DNA from 3 places in the Staphylococcus sp. acrmy genome. Region 3 is predicted to be linked to each of the others. Evidence: predicted binding sites of a transcription regulator. Region 3 holds the regulator's gene; each other region holds the start of a gene.
What was found. Region 3 encodes Rex, which represses fermentation and respiration genes when NADH is low (regulators of the CRP and FNR family bind a similar motif). Its sites were predicted from a motif close to TTGTGAAATATTTCACAA; they were not measured.
Positions count from the first base shown of each region.

Region 1: arcA (arginine deiminase) is a predicted target of Rex. The motif match lies at 1,084-1,101, and genes of this name have one in related genera.
Region 2: FH144_RS05185 (nitrate reductase subunit alpha) is a predicted target of Rex. The motif match lies at 1,221-1,238, and genes of this name have one in related genera.

Region 1 covers NZ_JALCVE010000016.1:17,932-20,217, forward strand. The annotation lists gene arcA (arginine deiminase) at 1-1,024, opposite strand, end outside; gene FH144_RS11680 (arginine repressor) at 1,279-1,743, opposite strand; gene FH144_RS11685 (M15 family metallopeptidase) at 2,172-2,286, shown strand, end outside.
Region 2 covers NZ_JALCVE010000004.1:40,231-42,516, reverse strand. The annotation lists gene FH144_RS05185 (nitrate reductase subunit alpha) at 1-1,146, opposite strand, end outside; gene cobA (uroporphyrinogen-III C-methyltransferase) at 1,372-2,286, opposite strand, start outside.
Region 3 covers NZ_JALCVE010000008.1:88,337-90,622, forward strand. The annotation lists gene FH144_RS09335 (YeeE/YedE family protein) at 1-393, opposite strand, end outside; gene FH144_RS09340 (redox-sensing transcriptional repressor Rex) at 640-1,278, opposite strand; gene FH144_RS09345 (ABC-F family ATP-binding cassette domain-containing protein) at 1,517-2,286, shown strand, end outside.

The DNA.
Region 1 (2,286 bases), on a different contig from region 3:
CGTCGCCGTTACCTGTTGGAATAAATTCAACTTTTTCTACGCCTAATACTTCCGCAAGTGTTTCGCGTAATTTGCTTGAGTGTGTGATTTTAATGTCATCTTTTGCATCGTCATACTCGATTGTGAAGATGTTCATATTGTTTTCTTCTTTAAAGATGGCTGAATGAACTGTAAATTTGTCGTAATCAATCATTGTAAACACAGTATCTAGATGCATAAATGTACGACTATTTGGAATTTCAATTGCTACCACTTTTTTGAACGTAGATTTTTCATCTTCAAAAATGTTGCGAGCTAAACGTTCGATTGCTTGAGCTGACGTACGTTCAGAAATACCAATTGCTAGTGTTTCTTTAGAAAGGACTAATTCATCTCCACCTTCAATGTTGAAGCTTGAATCACGATCTAACCACACAGGTACGTCTTTATCTTTAAAACGTGGATGATGTTTCAAAATATATGTGATAAAAATTGATTCTCTTCGACGGGCTCTCCAGTACATACGGTTAATTGTCATCCCTCTACCGACAGAGGCTTGAGGGTCACGTGTAAAGTAAAGGTTAGGCATTGGGTCGAGATAGAATGGATAACGGTCATCCATATACTCGACTAAATGTGTTGTTTCTAGTTTGATTTCTTCTTTACGCACACCGGCCATCACTTTATCGACAAGCTCTTGATCTGTTAAACTGGAGAAGAAGTCTTTAATTTCTTCTTCATGACCGAGTACTGTTTTTTTGGATTCGACAAGAATGTCATCGATAAATTGTTCACGTACTTCTGCTTCAGAGATAGCTTCTGCAGCAAGTTTTTCTAAATATACAACCTCGATTCCTTCGTCTCTCAAAGTTTGAGCAAATTTGTCATGCTCTTCTTGAGCAACTTTTAGATAAGGAATATCATCGAATAGTAAACCACTTAAATGATCAGGCACTAAATTTTCTAATTCTTTACCTGGTCTTTTTAATAGCACTGTCTTCAATCTTCCAATTTCACTGTTTACTTGAATGGGTTGTTGTACCATATTCAACTTCCTCCTTTGCTTTATTTCACTATTAGTATAAAGCGCTTCCAAGTTTGCTTATGTGAATTATTTCACAAGTCATATGGTAGTTTTTTCACTCATTCAGATTTATTCAATACATAAAATTGGTTAAATATTCACTATTTCCATAAAAATATGTATATTATATGTAAATTAATCTTTTTATTACTTAGTTTTTTTCTACAAAAAGTTTCTTATACACTTTTTTTGTATTAGTAATCATTTCGATTTAGTCAACCCTCATTTTTACTAGCGTTAAATAGTTGATAACAAATATATTTCGCTCTCTCATTTGACGTAGTTAGTATCATAATGGTGTCATTACCACCAATTGTGCCTAGTATTTCTTTCATTTTTAGCTGATCAATATAATAATTTATACTTTGCGCAAAGCCAGGCGATGTTTTTACTAATATGTAACTATCTTTAATTATGATGTTATGAATTTCTTCGCTATAAGTTTTTAACTTTCTTCTAGCCTTTATTTGCTTACTTTGGCTTATTTGTTTATAAAAGTATTTATTATTGCTAATGGGAATTTTATAAACTTCTAATTTATCTAAATCGCGAGATATGGTTGTTAAACTACAATAAACATCAAAATGTTCGACCAAATAGTCTACTATTTCTTGTTTTTTGCTGAAATTATTCTGTTTGATGATTGATAATAGTAGGTCTAGACGTTTTTCCTTTTTCACTTCTTAAGCTCCTTTTCTTTAAAATTAAGGGTTATTTTCAATAGGAAAATTTATATGCATTTTTTATATTTTAAATTCTTAATTATGATGGAATACTTGAGACAAATATAAATAAGATTACCTATGAAGTTTTCTACTCGGTAGGTAATCTAAAATTAATGTCATTTTTCACTAAACAGAGTTTATTTTATATTAAATTTAACTATGATGTAGTAACATACTTAACATATATTAGAGGTTTAAAAGAAAAATTTAGAGCACCCTTCGCTTTATAAGGATGCTCTATTTATGTATTTTTATTGATTGCTTGTTCTAAGGTTTACTTAACAATTGCCCTTTATAGAAGTCCTATATAATTCAATTTCAAACTATGTTAAACTCTATATGTAATTTTATTTTTTATATTCAAAAAATATAGGGGTATTGACATGAAAAGATTTTCCGCAATATTAATAACAAGTGCATTATTACTTTCAGCCTGTTCCCATGAGAACAGCAGTGACGACGGGGATAATACTAAAAATGAAAACAAAACGACAGATA
Region 2 (2,286 bases), on a different contig from region 3:
TACTACTAATTGCTGGCTAATCGTATCTTGAATGACTGGTTTCCATTCACCATTTTTATTGTCTTGACCTAAATCACTAGCACGTAAAAATCTTCCAGCTTTATAGCCGTTATCATCTTTGTCTAGCATAATGACAAATGGCATATCTGAATATTGTTTAGCATAATTAATAAACATTTCACTTGGATTATCTTCATAAAACTCTTGTAAGATAACATGTGTCATTGCTTGTGCAACAGCAGCGTCTGTACCTGGATTAGGTGCTAACCAGTTGTCAGCAAATTTAACGTTTTCAGCATAATCAGGTGCAACGGAAATAACTTTTGTGCCTTTATATCTCACTTCTGTCATAAAATGTGCATCTGGTGTACGAGTTAAAGGTACATTTGAACCCCACATGATAATATACGAAGCGTTATACCAATCACTTGATTCTGGCACATCTGTTTGTTCACCCCAAATTTGCGGTGAAGCTGGTGGTAAATCGGCGTACCAGTCATAGAAGCTAAGCATTTCCCCACCAAGTAAATTAATAAATCTCGCCCCTGATGCATAACTGATCATTGACATTGCTGGAATTGGTGTAAAGCCTGCAATTCTATCTGGGCCATCTTTTTTAATGGTATATAAGATTTGTGCTGCAATAATATCAGTAGCATCTTTCCAATTTGTGCGAACAAGTCCACCTTTACCACGCGCTTCTTTATATGATTTAGCTTTTTCTTCATCTTCAATAATAGAAGCCCATGCAGCAATACGATTACCATTATTTTCTTCAAGTGCTTTACTCCATAAATCCAATAACTTGCTACGGATATAAGGATATTTCACACGTAATGGACTATATTCATACCATGAGAATGAAGCGCCACGCGGACAACCACGAGGTTCAAATTCTGGCATATCTGGTCCACAACTTGGATAATCGATTTGTTGATTTTCCCATGTGATAACACCATTTTTAACAAATACTTTCCATGAACAAGAACCTGTACAATTCACGCCATGTGTAGTTCTTACTACTTTGTCATGACTCCATCGTTCTCGATACATTTTCTCCCATTCTCTGCTTTTACTTTCTAATACGGACCAGTTTCCATTAAATTTTTCTGTTGGTTTAAAAAAGTTTAATCCAAATTTTCCCATTTATATGAATCCTCCTACCTCTATAGGTATTAGTTAACTATGTTAAATGCCGATTACATGTTTATTTATCTAGATTGTACATTTTTTCACAATTAATAAATATTAGGGAATTACCTATTTAACTATGGGGATTCCCTGAATATTGAAGATTTGGGAGGAAGTAATTGGAAAACTAAAAACAGCCCAGAACATGTAATAAAATGTTTCTGGACTGCTTTTCGCTTCTTAAACTTCTATATATTTAATATTATTTGTTTCAATAATGTGTTGATATACTTGTTCTTGAGAACTATGGTATTGAGCTCCATAGTCTACTAAACATCTCTGTCCTCTATCTGATCGAATCTCAGCTTCAATTAACACATCTTCTTTTGAGCCTTTAATGATATATAAAGTATCATCAAATGAATAATTAGAGTCTACTATATGTTCGACATCGATATAATCAATAATCGCACCGAGTATACAAATACCAGGTTCACCATCTAATTGAAGTTGTAGTTGATGCTCAATGTTACTTAATTTTCCTGTCACCACTTTTTGATTATAACAAGTTGTATTAAAAACAACCGCAATTGAATAATCTTCATCCGTAAATTGAGAGATTTGTTGGATAATATTTCCAAGACGTTTAACTCCCATATAAATTGCAAGGGTGCCACCATTTAACAAATTACGAATATCTGTATCGTGATTGCTAGAATTTTTAAAATGTCCTGTGGAAAATGTGACACTTGGAGCTACGGCACGCATAGTTAATCCTAAATCCATAGTCGCAACGGCCGCACTTGCTGAAGTTACGCCAGGTACAATTTCATATGAGATATTATATTGTTTCAAAGTATTCACTTCTTCAGTGACACGTCCAAATATCGCCGGGTCTCCACCTTTTAATCGCACCACTGTTTGATGTTTTTGTGCTGCTTCAACTATTTTAAGATTAATATCGTCTTGTTGAATGTGCTTGACATAAGGTTTCTTCCCCACATCTATAACTTCGGTTGTTGCGGGGGCATATTGTAATATTAATGGATTGACTAAACGATCATATAGAATGACATCTGCCTTTCTAATTAAACGTTCAGCTTTTTTGGTTAATAGATTAGGATTTCCGGGGCCCGCTCCTATTAAATAAACTTT
Region 3 (2,286 bases):
CTTTTCCATTAAAGGAAGTAAAATACCCGTCTTCGTAACTGCAGCGGATAAAGCATATAAAATTAAGGCTACCCAGCTACCAATAAGGCCTTCGCCAGCTCGGTACCAAGTTCCTGTTGCACATCCTCCAGCTAAAACAATACCGATACCAAAAATAAATGAACCGATAATTGTCCCGATTACTGGAAATGTTTCATGAGCTATTGTTATGACTCCGAAACTCGTTAAAGCTAATAAGCCGATACTTTGAACGGTAATGGCTACTAATAAAGCATAAAACATTTTATTATTCTTTTGCACATACATATCTCTAAAGCCACCTGTTAAGCAAAAACGTGTACGTTGCATAACAAAGCCTAGTAGTATTCCTACGATAAGACCGCTAATAATCATCCATGTCAAAAGCAATTCATCCTTTCCCGATTAATTTACTAAGATATTATAATAGAAAGTTACACTTTTGGCAATACAAGACGGTTATTTACATTAGTGAACATCATTTATTGGTTTGCAAGATCACAAATTATTAATGTCTTAGTCTTTTATTTTTATAAAATTATAGTTAGACATAAATAAAGCTCTTTAATCTATGGATGCGATTAAAGAGCCTTACTTATTTCTCTGTCATTTTTGTCGTATTTAATTTGAATAATTTTTCATAAAGAATAGTAGTGATTGAAGTTCAATACCTAAATCTATATGATGAACTTGTACGCTACTTGGCGTTTCAACTCTAGCTGGTGTAAAATTTAAGATACCTTTCACATTTGCTTCTACTAAGTTATCAACTACTTGTTGAGCTACATTTTCAGGAGTAGTGAGGATAACCACACTAATTCCTTTCGATTCGAGAACTTCTTTTAAATTATCCATATCGTGAATCGTTACATCGCCTATTTGAGTTCCAATGATGTTTGAATCAATGTCAAAGGCTTCAGTAATTGTCATTTCATCGTGTATAGAAAAGTTATACGTTAGAAGTGCACGTCCTAAGTTACCAACACCTACGATGCCAATGTAAATATTATCACTGTCACTAAGTTCTGATTTGAAGAATTCTAGTAAGCTATCAATATTATAGCCATAACCTTTTTTACCTAATTCTCCAAAATAAGAAAAGTCTCTTCTAATAGTGGCCGACTCTATATTGAGTGCTTCGCTAATCGTTTTAGAGTTCACTCGATCAATTCCTTTAGACTTCAAAGTATTAACGAATCTATAATATAACGGTAGTCGTTTCAAGGTTGCACGAGGAATCTTAGCATGATTTTGAGCCATTTTTTGTGTCCCCCTTTTGTTTGAATTTTTAATCTATGTATCCAAACTAATTAGAGTGCAATTAGTCATTACTGTGAAATCTATATTATGCCCTATAATGAATACTGGAATATTATACCTTAACACTTTTTAAAAATAAATATCTTAGTTTCATGAAAATATGTTATACGGTAAAATATAGAGTAATATACAACGGAAAATTTAAAATAAAATAATAAATATAGAAAGGTGAAACTTAATGATACTCTTGCAATTAAACGATATTTCGAAGTCGTTCGACGGTGAAGATATATTCACACGTGTTAATTTCGAAGTTAAGACCGGAGAACGAATTGGCGTCGTTGGTCGAAATGGTGCCGGCAAGTCTACATTAATGAAAATTATTGCAGGTGTTGAAGATTACGATAGTGGCCATATTTCTAAAATTAAAAATCTTAGTATCGGCTATTTAACTCAACAAATGACTTTAAATTCATCAGCTTCAGTTTTTGAAGAAATGTCGAAGCCATTTGAACATATTAAAAAGATGGAAGCTTTAATTAAAGAAGAAACGGATTGGTTAGCAATACATGCTAACGACTATGAAACCACTGAATATCAGCAACACATGGAGCGTTATGAATCTTTATCTAATCAATTTGAACAATTAGATGGCTATCAATACGAAAGTAAAATTAAATCAGTGTTACATGGACTTAATTTTACTGAAGAAGATTTTAATAAACCTATCAACGACTTTAGTGGCGGACAAAAAACACGCTTATCTCTTGCACAAATGTTACTAAGCGAACCCGATTTATTACTACTGGATGAACCGACGAACCATTTAGACTTAGAAACGACTCAATGGCTAGAAGATTATTTAAAGTATTTTAATGGCGCAATAGTTATTATTAGTCACGATCGTTATTTCCTAGATAAGATTGTTACTCAAGTATATGACGTTGCATTAGGTGATGTTAAACGCTATGTAGGTAATTATGAACAATTTATAACACAACGTGATAA